DNA from 4 places in the Butyrivibrio sp. AD3002 genome. Region 3 is predicted to be linked to each of the others. Evidence: predicted binding sites of a transcription regulator. Region 3 holds the regulator's gene; each other region holds the start of a gene.
What was found. Region 3 encodes HrcA, which represses chaperone genes, less so after heat shock. Its sites were predicted from a motif close to TGTTAGCACTCNNNNNNNNNGAGTGCTAACA; they were not measured.
Positions count from the first base shown of each region.

Region 1: a site for HrcA is predicted at 2,950-2,980, ahead of G596_RS0118435 (Hsp20/alpha crystallin family protein). Genes of this name have one in related genera too.
Region 2: a site for HrcA is predicted at 2,436-2,466, ahead of clpB (ATP-dependent chaperone ClpB). Genes of this name have one in related genera too.
Region 4: a site for HrcA is predicted at 2,256-2,286, ahead of G596_RS0117490 (co-chaperone GroES). Genes of this name have one in related genera too.

Region 1 covers NZ_ATVV01000039.1:7,953-12,909, forward strand. Annotated here, with positions in the region: gene G596_RS24180 (EAL domain-containing protein) at 1-2,250, opposite strand, end outside; gene G596_RS0118435 (Hsp20/alpha crystallin family protein) at 2,381-2,830, opposite strand; gene G596_RS0118440 (alanine/glycine:cation symporter family protein) at 3,061-4,584, opposite strand; gene G596_RS22910 (DegV family protein) at 4,607-4,957, opposite strand, start outside.
Region 2 covers NZ_ATVV01000005.1:109,095-114,051, reverse strand. Annotated here, with positions in the region: gene clpB (ATP-dependent chaperone ClpB) at 1-2,351, opposite strand, end outside; gene G596_RS0105630 (ABC transporter substrate-binding protein) at 2,499-4,145, opposite strand; gene G596_RS23565 (hybrid sensor histidine kinase/response regulator) at 4,190-4,957, opposite strand, start outside.
Region 3 covers NZ_ATVV01000002.1:149,835-154,791, reverse strand. Annotated here, with positions in the region: gene G596_RS0103090 (pyridoxal phosphate-dependent aminotransferase) at 1-346, shown strand, start outside; gene G596_RS25155 (DUF6465 family protein) at 437-1,090, shown strand; gene hrcA (heat-inducible transcriptional repressor HrcA) at 1,293-2,324, shown strand; gene grpE (nucleotide exchange factor GrpE) at 2,344-3,024, shown strand; gene dnaK (molecular chaperone DnaK) at 3,136-4,957, shown strand, end outside.
Region 4 covers NZ_ATVV01000033.1:17,013-21,969, forward strand. Annotated here, with positions in the region: gene G596_RS0117475 (glycoside hydrolase family 3 protein) at 1-751, shown strand, start outside; gene G596_RS0117480 (hypothetical protein) at 848-1,147, opposite strand; gene G596_RS0117485 (metallophosphoesterase family protein) at 1,278-2,174, shown strand; gene G596_RS0117490 (co-chaperone GroES) at 2,330-2,614, shown strand; gene groL (chaperonin GroEL) at 2,698-4,320, shown strand; gene G596_RS24150 (response regulator transcription factor) at 4,618-4,957, shown strand, end outside.

The sequences.
Region 1 (4,957 bases), on a different contig from region 3:
TGTAAGATATCCAAGAGAAGAATAGCCTGTTCCAAAATCATCCATCAGAAGTTTTATCCCCAGTTCTCTAAACTGCTGGAACAATTTATCAGCCTGTTCTGTTCTCTCAAGGAAAAGCCCCTCAGTTATTTCAATCTCAACGTACTTTCCGGGTATATTATACCGCGAAAGGAGGTCTCTGATAAAGTCCACATATCCGGTATCGCCAATCTGATTACTGGAAAAGTTTATGGAGACGGGATGAAGTTTATAGCCATCCTCTTTCCAGGCTGCAAGCTGCTTGATGACAAGTTCCGTAGTTACTCTTCCGAGTCTTCCAACCCAGCCGCTTGACTCTACAATCGGTATAAATACGTTAGGATAAACGCCCGGCTCCTTCATTCTTACCAGAGCTTCAAATCCTGTAACTTCCTTGGTCATGGAGTTAACCTGGGGCTGATAAACCATGTAAAATCCGTCGTTATCAAAGGCATCCAGGATCTTTGCCTTGATCTTGTTTTCCTCACGGATCTTCTTCTTCATCTCCTCGGAATATCTGAAAGCCTTGTTTCTTCCGCGCTGCTTAGCTTCATACATAGCTATCTCGGCATTTATAATATGCTGATCAGGAAGCGTGGAACCATCGGAGACAGATATACCGATACTGCAGGATAGAATAATTGTCTCATCTCCTACAGGAATCGGTGTTCTGAACAGTTCAAGAATCTCATTTATTGTATCGGAATTCTCATCAAGCTGTTCCTTGGGTACCATGATAAGGAACTCATCGCCGCCGTATCTGGAGATCATCCAACTTCTCTCCTCAGCAATCTTCTCAAGAGAAAGCGACAGGTACTTAAGTATCTCATCGGCGAGCTGGTGTCCGTAAGTTTCATTGACATCCTTAAAATTATCAATGTCTATCATAAGAATTGAATAGACATGCTTAATTGTCAGATGTTCTCTAAGGTAGTCAACCGCACTTCTTCTGTTAAGAATATCAAGAAAATCATCGTGCTCAGCCTGATACTTGATCTTCTCCTGTGTTTTTTCAAGTTCCTCCTTAGACTCTCTGAGTTCAAGATTGGTGGCTCTGCCGACAAGAACAGTAACATATGCCGACATGAGAAGGAATGCCATAGACAGGAAAATCATTCCAACAGCCGGGAATATCTTTCCATACATATCGAAGAAGGTCAGAGGTCTGTTGAATACTTCAGCATCCTTGGGAAGAAGCTTTTCATCTATACCGAATTTCTTCATGAGCTGATAGTCGAACTCTGAGGTATAGGGTGTTTCAATTGAAAGGAACTGCTCATCAACATGCCTGTTAGCAAGAAGGTCAGCCATCAATGCTCCCGCATAACTTGCCTGGGCAGTAAAATCCATGCCGACACTACCAAGAACACCATCACTCATGCCGCTTGAATAATTGCGCATAATCGGAACCTTGGTAGTTGCAGTTATAATATTGGTCATCTCATTTGTGGAATGAACCACTCCGGATGAATCCTTAAAGCAGGTCATATAAATGAGCACAGCATCACTGGAAATTGACTTTAATTCTTCATGCAATTTTTCAAAAGGAAGTTTAGCTATATTTATCTCATTAAAGGTATAGTCGGGATGCTTACTTTTCTCACGGTTATAAAGAACCATGTCAGCAAGGCCGGCAGGAGAATTATCATGTATGCCATAGTATACTTTTCTATCAGGCATCATCTTCATTGAAAGCTCTATTGTATTTGTAAGGTAATCATTTTCATAAAAGCCATACATTTCATAGCGCTCAACAGCCATCTGTGCCAGTGTCATGTTGTTGACACCAAAGAACACAACCGGAATATCCGTAAAGAGTTCTTCCTTATATTTCATGGCAAATTTAACAGCCTCATCGTCTGCCAGAATAACGCCATCATAATCATTTTTTAAATTAACTCTTTGAATAAAGTAATTGTGAAAAGTCTCGACATCCTCATTGGATGCATGCTTCTTGGCATCCATGAACATAACATCAAATTCTATACCGTTAGGATCGAGGCTCTGTCTAAGTCCCTCTATCTGCGGCTCAAATGTATAATACTGGGAAGTATAAGAAGACAGCAAAAGAACTCGATGCTGTACCTCTCCTTTGTAAACAGGTCCAACCATCGAGGTGTTATCATCAGTCGTCACGAACTGCCGAAGGAACATGACGGCAACCAGCAGACAAATGACGCTAAGCACTATAAATACCGTACGTATTTTTTGCAGTACCGACTGTTTCGTCATAAAAACACCGACCCTTAGTGATATAGATAATTCTACCACTTTAAGGGCCGGTGCATTATTAACTAAGCCTTATGTATGTTTAAATATTGTTAAAGAATACATAAACAATTTATAAATCAATAACAATCTCTTATCCTTCGATCATTATTGTCTTCTTCTCAGGAACCTTCGCCTGTTCTTTCTTAGGTACATTGAGACTAAGTACGCCATGTCTGAAGGTTGCCTTGATATCTTCCTCAGTAAGGTTATCTCCTACATAGAAGCTTCTCTGCATTGAGCCCTGATAGCGCTCCTGTCTGATGATCTTACCCTTATGGTTCTTCTCATCCTTATCAAGTCCCTTGGTGGCACTTATGGTAAGGTAACCATTGTCGAGTTCAAGGCTGATATCTTCCTTCTTAAAGCCGGGCAGATCAATATCTACTTCATAATGATCCTCATTGTCATGGACATCTGTCTTCATAAGCCTGTCGGCATGCCTGCCATAGAGCTTCCTCTCGGTGTTGTCAAATTCATTAAACATCGGGAAATCGAACCAGTTATCAAACAAATTCTCCTCAAAAATACTAGGCATCAACATAATAATTACCTCCTTATATATGAATGAAATTATTTACTTTGAGCAGCGGAACCGGAGTCATTACAATTATTATTGCTCCCTTTATTTCTGTTCCCTTGTTCTATAACTGTTATAACACTTGTTAGCACTCTTGTCAAGTGAGTGCTAATTTTTTTTAAAAATAATCCACATGCCTGAAAACATGCGGATTACAGCGATTCGTCACTTTGAAATATTGAATTTCATCATCACTAATATGCCCCCTTATTTATCGCACGAATTGCTTCCGACTGAATATCACGATTATATGATAGCATAGGTGCAACATCTTTTCCCCTTACTCTCCTGTCCGCATAATTGCGTGTAAGCTTTACGACAAGCGGTGATAAAACAAGAACGCCTATAAGATTAGGTATCATCATAAGTCCATTGAAGGTATCGGAAATATCCCAGACAAGAGATGATTCCATTACAGCTCCAAAGACCATAAGAATAATAAATATAAATCGGTATATTTTCGCCCACGTAACACCGATCAGATATTCCACAACTTTCGCTCCGTAATATGACCATCCCATAACAGTTGTAAATGCAAATAACGTTATTATAATAACCACAAATATTTCTCCGGGGCGACCAAGTACCTGGTTAAAAGCATGTGCAACCAAAGTTGCATCATCAGTACCTACTACAGTCAGACCTGTATTAAGATCAATCGCGCCTGAACTCAGTACTACAATTGCAGTAATTGTACAGATAATAATGGTATCCAGAAATACTTCTGCCATTCCCCACATCCCCTGCTTCACGGGTTCCCTGGCACAGGTATTAACATGAGCCATTACTGAAGAGCCGAGTCCTGCTTCGTTTGAGAAGACACCTCTCTTACATCCGCTTTTTATTGTATTCATCGCTACCTGGACCGCTGTCCCAACCGCTCCGCCTTTCAAGGCATCAGGACCAAGTGCAAAGTGAAATATCGATCTGAATACAGCCGGAATAGCCTCGATATTGCATAAGATAATGATTAGGCACCCGGCAATATAAGCTATTGACATTACAGGTACCAGTGTCTCGGAGACATACGCCAGTCGTCTGAATCCTCCCATTATAATCACAGCTCCGACAAGCATAAGTACAACGCCAATCCACCAGTCCAATATAGGGGCACCCCAGAAGGTTCCCATATCAACATCGGCAAGAAATGCGGCCTCCATATTTAGTGTTATCTTATTTATCTGACTGAGATTCCCTATTCCAAAGGATGCAAGTACTGTAAAAATACAGAAGGCAACAGCCAGTATTTTTCCGATCTGTTTACATTTTTTTATACTTCCAAGTCCGTCTTCAAGGTAATACATAGGGCCTCCGGACCATGCACCTTCAGAATTTCTTCTCCTGTAATATAGTCCCAGTACGTTTTCCGAGTACTTGGTCATCATCCCAAGAAATGCCGCTATCCACATCCAAAATACAGCTCCCGGTCCTCCTACGCAGATAGCCGTGGATACTCCCGCAATATTTCCTGTACCTATTGTTGAGCAAAGTGCCATACAAAATGCACGAAACTGTGACAGAGCACCTGCATCATTGATAATGCGGGCTTCACCCTTTATCGCTCCAAATGTCTTTCCCCACCAGTGACGTAAATGCGCAACCTGAAAAACACCGGTAATAAACGTGCAAATCAGACCGGTACCAAGCAAAAGTACCAGTCCGAAAGTTCCCCATGCAAAGGAATTAACCGCATCATTAATCCGAGTGATAGTTTCCATAATAATTTACAGATCCTTTCAATTACTGAGGATTAATCAGATTTGTGATTCCATCATAGTCATACTTCGAAGCAAATTTTTTTATCTCAGCAATTTTATCTTTATCCTCATCAGGCACGTCATAATCAGAAAGTTCCAAAAGCGCCTCTTCTATGGCGTCGCTGTCCATATTATCTGCAGCTTCCGCAACGGCCTCATAAACACTCTCCATAAGGAAAGCATCCGCCATCGGCTTTGTCTCGCCGGCATCACTGCTGCTTTCCTTGCTTTCATAAAGCGGTGAAAGTATATTGGTATATTCCAGATACTTTTCCATAAAATCTTCGTAGTTATCACGTATAAATTCTATGTTTCCTTCTTTCCCTGCCATCTC
Region 2 (4,957 bases), on a different contig from region 3:
AGATCGTCAACGATCAGTTTAACGATTCCGCTGATATTGTCCTTGGTCAGCGGCTTAAACAGAATCATCTCATCAAGTCTGTTAAGGAACTCCGGTCTGAAGCGCGCATGCAGCTCGTTCATCGTAAGGTCCTCTGCTTCCTTGCTTATGCTGCCATCCTCCTGAATTCCGTCAAGAAGGTAGGGCGCACCGATATTGGAAGTCATGATGAGAATTGTATTCTTAAAGTCCACAGTCCTTCCCTGAGAATCAGTAACACGTCCATCATCAAGTATCTGCAGAAGTACATTGAATACATCGGGGTGCGCTTTTTCCACTTCATCAAAAAGTACAACCGCATAGGGCTTCCTGCGAACCGCCTCAGTGAGCTGACCGCCCTCCTCATATCCCACATATCCGGGAGGTGCTCCAATAAGTCTGGACACGCTGAACTTCTCCATGTACTCACTCATATCAATTCTTACGATATTGTTCTCATCGTCAAAAAGCGAAGCCGCAAGACTCTTAGCCAGTTCCGTCTTACCTACACCTGTGGGTCCAAGGAACATAAACGAGCCGATCGGTTTGCCGGGATCCTTAATACCAGCCTTTGAACGCATGATAGCTTCGGAAACCTTGGTCACAGCTTCATCCTGTCCGATGACTCTCTTATGAAGTTCATCCTCAAGGTGAAGAGTCTTATTTCTCTCACTCTCAGTCAGCTTGGCAACAGGAATACCTGTCCATCTTGAAATAATCCGGGCTATCTCTTCATCGGATACTCTCTCATGGACAAGAGACATGTCCTTCGATCCAACCTTCTGCTCTTCCTCTTCGAGCTGTTTCTTCAGTTCGGGAATTCTTCCGTACTGAAGTTCACTGGCCTTCTCAAAATCGCCCCTTCTCTGGGCAATCATCAGCTCGCTGTTCGCGCTCTCAATCTCTTCACGAATTACCGCAAGCCTGTCCACAGCTTCTTTTTCATTGGTCCACTGTGCCTTCTGTGTATCAAAACTGTCCTTTAATTCTGCCAGTTCTTTTTGAAGATTTTCGAGTCTCTCCTTACTTAAGGAATCATCCTCTTTTTTCAGAGCTGTCTCCTCAATCTGCATCTGCATGATCTTCCTGTTCATCTCATCAAGCTCTGCAGGCATAGAGTCCATCTCGGTCTTTATAAGTGCACAGGCCTCATCCACCAGATCGATTGCCTTATCGGGAAGGAATCTGTCGGATATGTATCTGTTACTGAGTGTCGCTGCACTAACGAGCGCCGAGTCCATGATCTTAACACCGTGATAAACCTCATATCGATCCTTCAGGCCTCTGAGGATGCTTATGGTATCTTCAACTGTAGGCTCCGAAACCATTACAGGCTGGAAACGTCTCTCAAGAGCAGCATCCTTCTCAATGTACTGTCTGTATTCATTAAGCGTTGTCGCACCGATACAGTGAAGTTCGCCTCTTGCAAGCATGGGCTTAAGCATATTGCCCGCATCAAGCGCGCCATCTGTTTTTCCCGCACCCACTATTGTATGAAGCTCATCTATGAAAAGAATTATCTCGCCGTCGGATTCCTTGACGTCCTGTAGAACTGCCTTAAGTCTCTCCTCGAACTCACCGCGGTACTTGGCGCCCGCAACAAGTGAACCCATATCAAGTGAAAAGATTTTCTTATCCTTCAGGTTCTCAGGCACGTCGCCCTCTGCAATTCTCTGCGCAAGCGCCTCAACCACCGCCGTCTTACCTACACCGGGCTCACCGATGAGAACAGGATTGTTCTTGGTCTTTCTGGACAAAATTCTTACGACATTTCTTATCTCGGCGTCTCTTCCGATAACGGGCTCAAGCTTCTGCGCCTTTGCCTTGGCCACAAGCTCTGTTCCGTATTTTTCAAGCGTATCGTAGGTGGCCTCAGGATTGTCGGAGGTCACCTTCTGATTGCCTCTCACCTCGGACAGTGCCTTAAGGAATCTGTTCCTGTCGATTCCGAATGCCTGGAATATATTGATAATCTCTTTGTTAGGATAGTGAAGCATCGCAAGGAATATGTGCTCAACTGACACATATTCATCGCCCATCGCCTTCATCTCATCCTCACTCTTAAGGAGTACCTTGTTAAGGCCGGCACCCACATACGGGCTTCCTCCCTGCACCTTGGTTCTCTTTTTCAGAGCTTCATCAACTCTTGCCAGGAACACCTTATTATCGATACCCATCTTCTCAATGAGTTTCGGAATAATACTGTCCTCTATGGTCAGCAGGCTGTATAAAAGATGCTCCTGCTCGATTTCCTGATTGCCGTAGTCAACCGCAACCTTCTCCATGTTCTGGACAGCCTCAATTGATTTTTGTGTAAATCTGTCTATCTTCATAACTATCACCTCTTTTACCGGTTAGTAGTTCTTCCTGACTGAAATTTTGTATTATATTCTGTTCTACAACTGTTATAACACGATTATTAGCACTCGTCAATAGAGAGTGCTAATAATTCTTTCCGGTTCATCGAAGTGATGTCATGGTCAATATATAGTCTTTAACTTTTTCGACATGTTTCTATAATTATTCTTCACTGAGCCATTCCAGGATGCCTTAATGCCATCCAGCTTTTCACTCTTCACATAGTATCGGATTCGTGAAAACAGCGGAATCCACGCAGCTTCATCCTGAATAATCGTCTTCTCCAAGTCTCTGTATTCCTTGATGCGCTCATCCTTATCCGTAATGGCACGGGCATCGGTAACCCGTTTCATGATGTCCTCACGCGGGTAGCAAAGGCTCCTGAAGGTTGTGTTCTCCTTATTTCCGAAAAATGTATAAATGAAATTATCGGGATCGTTAAAATCTGCTGTCCAGGTTGCCTCGTAGCAGGTAAGCTGTCCGCTCTTTCGAAGGGTCATCCATTCGGAGTCATCGATTACCTCCACAGTAGCTTTAACTCCTATCTTTTCCCACATGGATGCTACTGATTCCATCATAGACTTTTCCCAGTCGGCTACAGAAGATTTAACACTGATTGTCATTTCAAATCCGTCCCCATACCCCGCATCAGCAAGGAGCGCCGCCGCTTCATCAGGATCATAGGCAATCTCGGGAAGATCCTCATTGTAACCGCTAAGGCCATGAGGGAATATTCCCTGCTCAATCTCTCCCCTTCCATTCCTGCTGCTGTCCAGAAGTGCCTGTCTGTCCAGCGCCATCTGCAGTGCCTTACGTACAGCCACATTATTTAATGGTTCTATGGACTCATTAAGCGCGATATAGGTGATTCCTACCGGGTGCGCGCGGAACAAACGATCTTTATACGAACTATCATTCAGATATTTATCAGCATCGCTGCCAAGGCCATCCAGATCCAGGATATCCAGTTCACCCTTTTCAAATAATGCCTCAATATCTTCTGCCTCTGACAGGAATCTCAGATCCAGTCCTTCGCACTTAGGTACTCCGTTCCAGCAATTCTTATTTGCTTTGAGCAGCATACCTTCTCCCTTATTCCATTTCCATAGAACGAAGGAGCCGGTTCCGACTGTCCATTCGGGCTCCGTCCCAAAACGGTCCCCTGCCTCAACAGTTGTCGCTTCATCCATAATAGATGCACCGGGCATGGATAGGCATGGCAAAAATGCCGCAAAAGGTTCCTCTAAAGTAATGGAAAAATCAAGATCTCCCAAAATCTTAAAGCCTTCCAGCTGATCAGTCTCACCGGCTTCTAATTTAGCGGCACCTGCAATATTATCAATGATATCCTGATTGCAGGAATCAGGATGAGTCAGAAGACGGGTAAATGAATACAGCACATCCGAAGCCGTAAGCGGTGATCCGTTACTGAAGGTTACACCCTCGCGAAGGTGAAATGTGTAGGTCATACCGTCATCAGACACTTCCCAGTCCTTTGCCAGAGATGGCAGAACAACCGCGCTTCCATGGGCATTGTTTTCCATCTCTACCAGACGGTCGAATACATTCTGTGCAACTGTGTAGTGAATGGACGTGCACTGAAAATCCACTGTATCCGGCTCTTCTTCGATAGCAACTACAAACTCAGATACGTCCGGCTCGGCATTTTCCGCACTGTTTTTTCCTGACGTGCTCCCCGGTGCTGTCGCACATCCGGACAACAGAGAACCCATTAGAAAAAATGCTGTCAACAGGTATACCGGTTTCATAATTTTGTGTTTTGTCATTTTCCACACCTTTCTGCGAAAAATCACTACTTCGCCGCTTTTGCCACTATAGCCAACAAGTCCTCCCGGAACTCACGGTAAGACTTAAGAAAATCAGGTGTATCGCGTTTAATTGTTTCTATATCATTACTTTTTCCTGCCAGTTCAAGCGCTTTTGCCCTTGCAGAAAAATCTTTCATACCAATGGATAGAGAAGAGCTCTTTAATGCATGAACCTTGGTTGTATACAGTTCTATATCCCCATCGGCAAGGCTTTTCTCAATTACGCTAGCATTTCTCTCTGTCGCATTAGCAAAAAACTCAAGTGCGTCCATGTACATAGGTCCGCTTCCGCAATATTCAACGCCTTCCTTCGGATCAAGCCAGGAACATGCAAATGCCTCCTCCGGAATACCCTCGTAAGGATCCTCGGCCTCAGCCTCATCACCGGTCGCCTGGGAGATCAAATTTTCCGGCAGATATTTTAGAAGTACATCATCCATGTCTGCGATATTCACAGGCTTAGTCAGATAATCTGTAAAACCTGCTGCTATCATACGTTCCCGGTCTCCCTGAATTGCATTCGCAGTAAGCGAGATAATCGGGGTATTAGCTACCTTCTCCGGCTCCTTCTCCTTCAGGATGTTCAGAGTCTCCACTCCGTTCATATTCGGCATTCTGTAATCCAGGAATACCAGATCATAGGAATTAGCACTGAACAATTCAATGCATTCTGCTCCGCTGATCGCTGTAGTAATCTGTATCTGCGTCGGCTTAAGGAGTCCCTTGATTACTTCCAGATTCATTTGTGTATC
Region 3 (4,957 bases):
CCAGGATTCTGTCGAGCTCATGAGATCAGAGTTTGAGAAGCGCAGAGACTTTGTTCAGGAAAAACTGCGTGAGATACCCGGTGTCATCTGCCATGAGATCCAGGGAGCCTTCTATGCGTTCTTCGATATCCGTGCTTTTCTCGGAAAAGAATACGAGGGTTACGGAATTATAGATGACGATACACGATTATGCGAATATTTGTTGGAAAAATATGGTGTTGCAATGATGCCCGGAAGTGCTTATTTTGCCCCAGGATTCGTGAGAATTTCGTTTGCGTCCTCCATGGAAGTGCTTAAAAAGGCGCTTTCAAGAATAGAATCTGGTCTAAAAGCGCATAAATGTTGACTTTTTTTAGAATATGTACTAAACTCAAAAACGTAATGATAAATTTGCAAAAACGCATAACACGCGTTCCTTACGGAAAGAGAGGGAGATATGGCTGAAGACAAGTTGAGAGAAGCAGCTTTAAAGCCGATTGCGACTATCAAGAAACCGGTAATTGCTGCAGAAAAGAAGGATGAAGTAAAGCCTGCTGAGGCAGAGGCACCTAAGGCTGAGGAGAAGAAGGCTACAGCAGCTAAGAAGCCCGCAGCAAAGAAGGCAGCAGCTAAGAAGCCCGCAGCAAAGAAGGCTACAGCAACTAAGACAGCAGCTAAGAAGACTGAGACCAAGGCAGCTGATAAGAAGGAAGAGAAGAAGCCCGCAGCAAAGAAGCCTGCAGCAAAGAAGGCAGCACCTGCTAAAAAGGCTACAGCAACCAAGGCAGCAGCCAAGAAGACTGAGACTAAGGCAGCAGCTAAGCCCGCAGCTAAGAAGCCTGCAGCAAAGAAGGCTACAGCAGCTAAGAAGCCCGCAGCAAAGAAGACAACAGCTGCAAAGGCTCCTGCAACAAAGACAAATATCGTTCTTCAGTATGCTGATAAGAGCGTTACATATGACACCTTTATCGAGAATGCCAAGAATGTATGGCAGTATGATATGGGAAGAAAAGTTTCCGAGATCAAGACTCTTGAGCTTTATGTAAAGCCCGAAGAGGAAAGAGTATACTTCGTTGTTAACGGCGAGGTTCATGCTGATTTTGGGATGTGATAAACAAGGATGGAAGGTCCCGGCCTGGCAAGCTTGCTTGCTGCAGGCCGGGACTTTATCACATATATGTAGATTATTCGTCCCCAGGGAGAAATCCTTGGGGTTTTTTATTGACATTAATAATTTATAGTGGTAATTTATTCTCAGAAGATGTTAGCACTCAATGACGTTGAGTGCTAACACATCAAAAAGGAGGTTTGTGATGCAACTGGATGACAGAAAAAAGAAAATACTGCATGCAATTGTTCGCAATTACCTCGAGACAGGCGAGCCAGTGGGCAGTAGGACGATTTCCAAGTACACGGATCTTAATCTCAGTTCGGCTACCATCAGAAACGAGATGGCGGATCTTGAGGAGATGGGACTTATATTGCAGCCTCATACTTCCGCGGGACGTATTCCGTCAGATCAGGGCTACAGAGTTTATGTAGATGAGATGCTCGCTGAGAAGGAACAGGAAGTTGAGAACATGAAGGAGATGCTTCTTGATAAAGAAGAGAAGCTTGAGAAGCTCCTTAAGCAGGTTGCTAAGACCCTGGCGGTTGATACCAACTACGCTTCAATGATCTCAGCACCCATGATCAGAAGGAATAAGCTGAAATTCGTACAGCTTTCCAGAGTGGATGAGGAACACATTCTTACCACTATAGTAATAGAAGGAAACGTAATTAAGAACCGAATGGTTGAGGTGGAGCAGGAGCTTTCCGAAGCGGATATGCTTAAGCTCAATATCCTGCTTAATACCAGACTTGCAGGACTTTCCATAGAGGACATTAACCTCGGACTTATAACTGCGATGAAGCAGGAGGCGGGTATCCACAGCGAGATAATCGACAAGATACTCGATACAGCCGGAGATGCCATTACGGAGGATGAGGACCTTCAGATTTACACCAGCGGTGCGAACAACATTTTCAGATATCCCGAGCTTGCTGATAAGGAGAGAGCAAGTGACCTCATAACCACTTTTGAGGATAAGAGCGATCTTACAAGTATCGTTGAGAATGCGCTTCAGTCCTCCTCAGAGGAGACAGGTATACAGGTTTACATCGGTAATGAGTCTCCGGTTCAGTCCATGAAGGATTGCAGCGTTGTAACAGCGACCTACGATCTCGGAGAGGGCATGAGAGGAACGGTAGGAGTTATCGGACCTAAGCGAATGGATTACGACAAAGTTGTCGGAGCACTTAAGAATATGATGAGAGCTCTGGATGATTTATATAAAAAAGAATAGAACCATAAGGAGTATTTAAGTGAGTAAGGAAGTTAAGAAGGATACAAATACAGTGTCCGGTAAGAAAACTGCAAAGGAACTTCAGCAGGAAGTTGCCGAGAAGGCTAAAAAGGTAGCTGATGCAGCAAACAAGGTTGCCGAGGCCGCAGAGGAAGAGGCTGCCGAAGCTGTAGCAGAGGCCGCTGAGAACGTAGAAGGTGCCGAGAACACTGAAAACGCCGAGGGTGAGAAGAAAGGTCTTTTCGGTAAAAAAGAAAAGAAGAACCCTTACAAAGAAAAGTTCGAAGAGATGCAGGATAAATACATGCGCCAGCTTGCTGAGTTTGAGAACTTCAGAACAAGAACCGACAGAGAAAAGGCGCAGATGTTCAACCAGGGAGCATCCAGTGTACTTGAGAAAATTCTCCCTGTTGTAGATAACTTCGAAAGAGGACTTGCTGCTGTCCCTGAAGAAGAGAAGAATTCCGCTTTTGCAGACGGAATGAATATGATATACAAGCAGCTTATGAAGCAGATTGAGGATCTTGGTGTAACTCCCATCGAAGCCGTTGGAAAGGAATTTGATCCTAATTTCCACAACGCTGTAATGCAGGTTGAGAGCGAAGATGTCGAGGAAGGATTCGTGGCACAGGAGCTTCAGAAGGGTTATATGTATCACGACACAGTGCTCAGACACAGCATGGTTGCCGTTGCGAAGTAATATATAGAACAATTTTACAAGAAATGCCACCTCAAATAAGCCTTCTCCCTTGGGAGAAGGTGGCACGAAGTGCCGGATGAGGGGTCTTGAAATTAAACGGAGGAAAATAAAATGAGTAAGATCATAGGTATCGATTTAGGAACAACCAACAGCTGCGTAGCTGTTATGGAAGGTGGTCAGCCCACCGTTATCGCTAACGCTGAGGGTGCAAGAACAACACCTTCAATTGTAGCTTTCACAAAGAATGGCGAGCGTCTCGTAGGTGAGCCCGCTAAGCGTCAGGCAGTAACAAACGCTGAGAACACAATCTCATCAATCAAGAGAGATATGGGTACAGACAACGGCCGCACAATCGACGGCAAGAAGTATTCTCCTCAGCAGATTTCAGCTATGATCCTTCAGAAGCTGAAGGCAGACGCAGAACAGTATCTCGGCGAAAAAGTAACAGAGGCAGTAATCACAGTTCCCGCATACTTCAATGACGCACAGCGTCAGGCTACAAAGGATGCAGGTAAGATTGCAGGTCTTGAAGTAAAGCGTATTATCAACGAGCCTACAGCAGCAGCTCTTGCTTACGGTCTTGATAACGAAAAAGAGCAGAAGATCATGGTATACGACCTTGGTGGTGGTACCTTCGACGTATCAATCATCGATATAGGTGACGGTGTTATCGAAGTTCTTTCAACAAACGGTGACACACACCTCGGTGGTGACGACTTTGACCAGAAGATCATTGACTGGATGGTATCTGAGTTCAAGGCTAAGGAAGGCGTAGACCTTTCAAGCGATAAGATGGCTATGCAGAGACTTAAGGAAGCAGCTGAGAAGGCTAAGAAGGAACTTTCTTCTTCTACAACAACCAACATCAACCTTCCTTTCATTACAGCTACAGCAGAAGGCCCCAAGCACTTTGATATGGATCTCACAAGAGCTAAGTTCGAGGAGCTTATCCACGACCTCGTAGAGAGAAGTGCTATTCCGGTACAGAACGCTATGAAGGATGCAGGCCTTAACTATTCAGACCTTGGAAAAGTTCTCCTTGTAGGTGGTTCAACACGTGTTCCCTGCGTAGTTGAGAAGGTTAAGCAGCTCACAGGACATGAGCCTTCAAAGAACCTTAATCCCGATGAGTGCGTAGCAGTAGGTGCAGGTATCCAGGGTGGTAAGCTTGCAGGCGATACAGGTGCAGGCGATATCCTTCTTCTTGATGTAACACCTCTTTCACTTTCAATCGAGACAATGGGTGGTGTTGCTACAAGACTTATCGAGCGTAACACAACTATTCCTACAAAGAAGAGCCAGGTATTCTCAACTGCAGCTGATAACCAGACAGCCGTTGATATCAACGTTCTTCAGGGTGAGAGACAGTTCGCTAAGGACAACAAGTCACTCGGACAGTTCCGTCTTGATGGAATCCCTCCGGCAATGAGAGGTGTTCCGCAGATCGAGGTTACATTTGATATCGATGCAAACGGTATCGTTAACGTATCCGCTAAGGATCTTGGAACAGGTAAAGAGCAGCACATCACAATCACAGCTGGCTCCAACATGTCTGACGAAGATATCGATAAGGCTATCAAGGAAGCTGCTGAGTACGAAGCTCAGGATAAGAAGCGTAAGGAAGGCATTGACGCTAGAAACGAAGCTGATTCCTTCGTATTCCAGACAGAGAAGGCTATCCAGGAAGTTGGCGACAAGATCGATCCTTCTCAGAAGCAGACTGTAGAGGATGACCTCAAGGCTCTCAAGGATACTCTTGAGCAGACTAAGGATCGTGAGCTTACAGACAGCGAGATCGACACAATCAAGAGCCAGAAGGAGAAACTCATGACTGATGCTCAGGCTCTCTTCGCTAAGGTTTATGAGAGTGCTCAGGGCGCAGCAGGTGCTCAGGGTGCAGGCCCTGACATGAGCGGCATGGGCGGCTCAGCTC
Region 4 (4,957 bases), on a different contig from region 3:
AAATAATAATGAATTTGGTATTCCTAATGTTATGACAGCTGATGGACCTGCCGGCCTAAGAATTCAGCCTCATGTTGGTGTTAAGACAACAGCTTTCCCATGTGCAACACTGCTTGCATGTACCTGGGATCCGGAAGTGGCAACTATGGTTGGAATTGCCGGAGGAGAAGAGGTTAAGGAGAATAACATCGGAGTATGGCTGACACCTGCAATGAATATTCACAGATCGCCTCTTTGCGGCAGAAACTTTGAGTATTATTCAGAAGATCCACTCCTAACCGGAAAGATGGCTGCCGGAATGGTACGTGGAATTCAGAGTAACCATATTGCTGCGACAATAAAGCATTTTGCTCTGAATAATAAAGAGACCAATAGAAAGGACAGTGATTCACGAGCATCTGAGAGGGCAATCCGTGAGATTTACTTAAAGGGTTTTGAAATTGTGGTAAAAGAGGCTCATCCCTGGAGTATAATGACATCCTACAATATCATAAATGGAAGACGAGCTTCGGAAAACGAGGATATGATAAACGGAATTCTTCGCGGAGAATGGGGCTTTGATGGCATGGTTACTACCGACTGGTGGACCCACGGCGAGAATTATAAAGAATGTAAGGCCGGAAATGATATGAAGATGGGATGCGGATATCCCGACAGAATAATAGCTGCTCTTGAAAAAGGCGCCATCACACGAGATGAACTAAACAAGGCAGCTAAGAATATCCTTACATTAATACTGAGAATTGATTAAATAAAAATGCCTTCCCCAAGGGAGGTGATAGTGATATAAAAAAGCCTTCCCCCCATGGGGGAAGGTGGCAGCGAAGCTGACGGATGGGGGGTCACCTCATGAATCCTTCACAACAACTTTTCCGCCGTTTTTAACACTGTCCTGCTCAAGAAGTTCAACGGCAGATGCAGCAATTTCATAATACATTGCGGCATTGTCGCCTATATCAGCCATCTTTTTCATGTTGGTTTCACAGAATTTCTTTGCCTCGGCAATATCACTTTGTGAAAAGACTTTACTCCCGCAATAAAGTGTACCGGTTGAGGGGTCAAAGTGAGAATCTTTCTTCTTTGCTTCTCCACTCATGCCCATGACACCTGCCAGAGAACGGATTAAATCTTCACGATTGTCTGCCATAATTAACCTCCATTCGAAGATGCGATTATTGAACCAACTTATGAATATATTTTCGCACAGAGGTTATTTTTTGACTATTAACTACTTATTATAAAAATATAAAAAACTTGAGAATAGATTGGAGAAACTATTGGATATTGCAGTATTCGGTGATATTCATGGAAATCACTCAGCCCTTCAGGCCTGTATAGATTATTGCATGGGGAAGGGGATAACTAATTACATTTTACTTGGAGATTATATTTCGGATTGCCCGGGCGTAAGAAAGACAATGGATCTCATATATGTGCTCAGACAGTATTTCACGTGCTATACTGTTCGCGGAAATCGCGAGGAAAGCATGCTGAATTACAGAAAATCCGGTGAGAACGGTTGGATGAAAGGCTCAGGAAGCGGCGCTCTTCTTTATACATATGAGCAATTGACAGAGAAGGATTTTAATCTGTTTGAGGAACTTCCGATTTACGGAATATGGAATCCGAAAGGTTCGGCAGGCTTTGAATATTGTCACGGATCACCGTCAAATGCGTCGGAACTTCTATTCGGGGATAAGAGAAACACCAAGCGCACACTTAATAAAATAAAAACAAACATGCTCCTGCATGCACATACTCATGTACAGGAGTGCTTTTTATACAGAGAAAAAAGAGCGGTGAATCCCGGAGCTATGGGACTTCCCAGAAATAAGAACTGCTATGCTGAGTTCGCCATTATCCACAGCGGTAAGACCGGTTGGGAGGAAGAACTGGTACAGGTAAAATATGACAGGCATGAAATCCTTAAGGAATTTCAGTCAAGCGGTCTTATGGAATATGCACCTGCATGGGCGGCAATAACTATGCATACAATCAGAACCGGTGTGGATCTAAGCGAATCCATTCTTCTACAGGCGATGAAGCTTTGTGAGGAGGACAGGGGAATGGTAAGATGGCCGGCAATACCTGAGCAGTACTGGGCAGAGGCTCTTAAGGAAAACTATGTGGATTTGTCGGGCAAGGATATCCCGCGCCCAAAGCATAATAATTAAAACACTATTTCTTTGCATTTCTGCAAATATTCACATGTGGGTATTGCATTTTTTATCGTGTGTGGTAATATATTTCTTGGTGATTAGCACTCGAATCATATGAGTGCTAACAATAAAAAGTCAATAATATGTTGAAGATATAAGGAGGCAAAAAAATGAAGTTAGAACCACTTGCAGACAGAGTCGTACTTAAGGCACTTGAAGCTGAGGAGACAACTAAGTCAGGAATCGTACTTCCCGGTGCAGAGAAGGAGAAGCCGCAGCAGGCAGAGGTTATCGCTGTAGGCCCCGGCGGAGTCGTTGATGGTAAGGAAGTGAAGATGCAGGTAAAGAAGGGTGACAACGTTATCTATTCCAAGTATGCAGGAACAGAGGTTAAGCTCGACGACGTTACCTACATCATTGTTAAGCAGAACGATATACTCGCTATCATTAAGTAATTATCTCATCTAGGCCTTCTCCTTGGGGAGAAGGTGCCCGAAGGGCGGATGAGGGGAAAAACAATATACGGAGGCATATAAAAATGGCAAAGACAATTAAGTACGGTGCTGACGCCCGCACAGCTATGGTAGAAGGCGTTAATAAGCTTGCAGATACAGTAAGAGTAACAATCGGACCTAAGGGAAGAAATGTAGTTCTTGATAAGAGCTATGGTGCACCCACAATCACAAACGACGGTGTTACAATCGCAAAAGAGATCGAGCTTGAGGATGCTTATGAGAACATGGGCGCTCAGCTTGTTAAGGAAGTTGCTACAAAGACTAACGATGTAGCAGGTGACGGTACAACAACAGCTACAGTACTTGCACAGGCTATGATCAATGAAGGTGTTAAGAATCTTGCAGCAGGAGCTAACCCTATTGTTCTTAGAAAGGGCATGAAGAAGGCTACAGATGCAGCAGTAGCTTCTATCAGCAAGATGGCTACAAAGGTTAAGGGCAAGGATCAGATCATGAGAGTTGCCGCTGTTTCATCAGGTGATGATGAAGTTGGTCAGATGATCGCTGACGCTATGGAGAAGGTTTCCAATGATGGCGTTATCACAATTGAGGAATCCAAGACAATGCTCACAGAGCTTGATCTTGTAGAAGGTATGCAGTTTGATCGTGGTTATATCTCAGCTTACATGGCTACAGATATGGACAAGATGGAAGCTAACCTTGATGATCCTTTCATACTCATCACAGATAAGAAGATTTCCAATATCCAGGATATTCTTCCTCTTCTTGAGCAGATTGTTAAGACAGGTTCTAAGCTTCTTATCATCGCTGAGGACGTTGACGGTGAGGCTCTTACAACTCTTATCGTTAACAAGCTCCGCGGAACCTTCAATGTAGTTGCTGTTAAGGCTCCCGGCTATGGTGACAGAAGAAAGGCTATGCTTGAGGATATCGCTATTCTTACAGGTGGTAAGGTTATCAGCTCTGACCTTGGTCTTGAGCTTAAGGATACTACAATGGATGATCTTGGTCGTGCTAAGAGCATCAAGGTTGAGAAGGAGAAGACAACAATCGTTGATGGCCTTGGCAATAAGGGCGACATTCAGGCAAGAGTTGCTCAGATCAAGAAGCAGATTGATGACACAACTTCTGATTTTGATAGAGAGAAACTTCAGGAGAGACTTGCTAAGCTCGCCGGCGGTGTTGCAGTTATCAGAGTAGGTGCTGCTACAGAGACAGAGATGAAGGAAGCTAAGTATCGTATGGAGGATGCTCTCAATGCTACAAGAGCAGCTGTTGAGGAAGGTATCATCTTTGGTGGTGGTAGTGCATACATTCATGCTTGCAAGGATGTTGAGAAGGTAGCTGCTTCACTTGAGGGTGATGAGAAGACAGGTGCTAAGGTAGTTCTTAAGGCACTCGAAGCTCCTCTTTACCATATTGCAAACAATGCCGGTCTTGACGGATCTGTAATTGTTAACAAGGTTAAGGAGTCCAAGAAGGGAATTGGATTCAACGCATACTCAGAGGAGTACGTTGATATGATCAAGGATGGTATCATTGACCCTGCAAAGGTTACAAGAAGTGCCCTTCAGAATGCTACATCTGTTGCATCAAGCTTCCTTACAACTGAGGCAGCTGTTGCTACAATCAAGGAGCCCGTACCTCCGATGCCTGTAGGCGGTGCAGGAATGGGAATGATGTAATCCATAAGGATGAATCAACCATAATGTTAAATTAGATATAGATCGCATTATCTAAAAAAATAGGAAGACAGTCTATCGATTTATTCGAAACAGATTGTCTTCCTTTTTGATTTACAGCAAATTCATTATATTGGTACATATTTAATATGCAGTTAATAGTTTTTTTGTTCATATAAAGCTAAAATATTTATAATGTAGGGATTCTATGTACACAGTGGGGGCATCCGCGGAAAATGTTTTTCCTGTAAGCTCAGTTAGACGATGGTGTCTTGGTGAGAGCAAACTTGGAGGTTCGAAGTGAAGAAGATACTGATAGTTGACGATGAACTTATGATGCTGAAGATAGCGGATCGTGCACTTAAGAATGATTATGAGACTATCCTGGTTGATTCCGGAGAAGCTGCTGTTGAATTGTTTGTCAGAAACCTTCCGGATATGGTTATCTCGGATATTAAGATGCCTTCTATGTCAGGCTATGAATTGCAGAGATTGATAAAGTCCAAGGCAGGAGTGAATGTTCCATTTATTTTTCTTACTTCCGATGACAGTAAAGAGAGCGAGAATAAAGGACTTGAAATGGGCGCGGCCGATTATATTAAAAAACCGGTCAGGGCCGATGAACTTCTTTCAAGAGTAA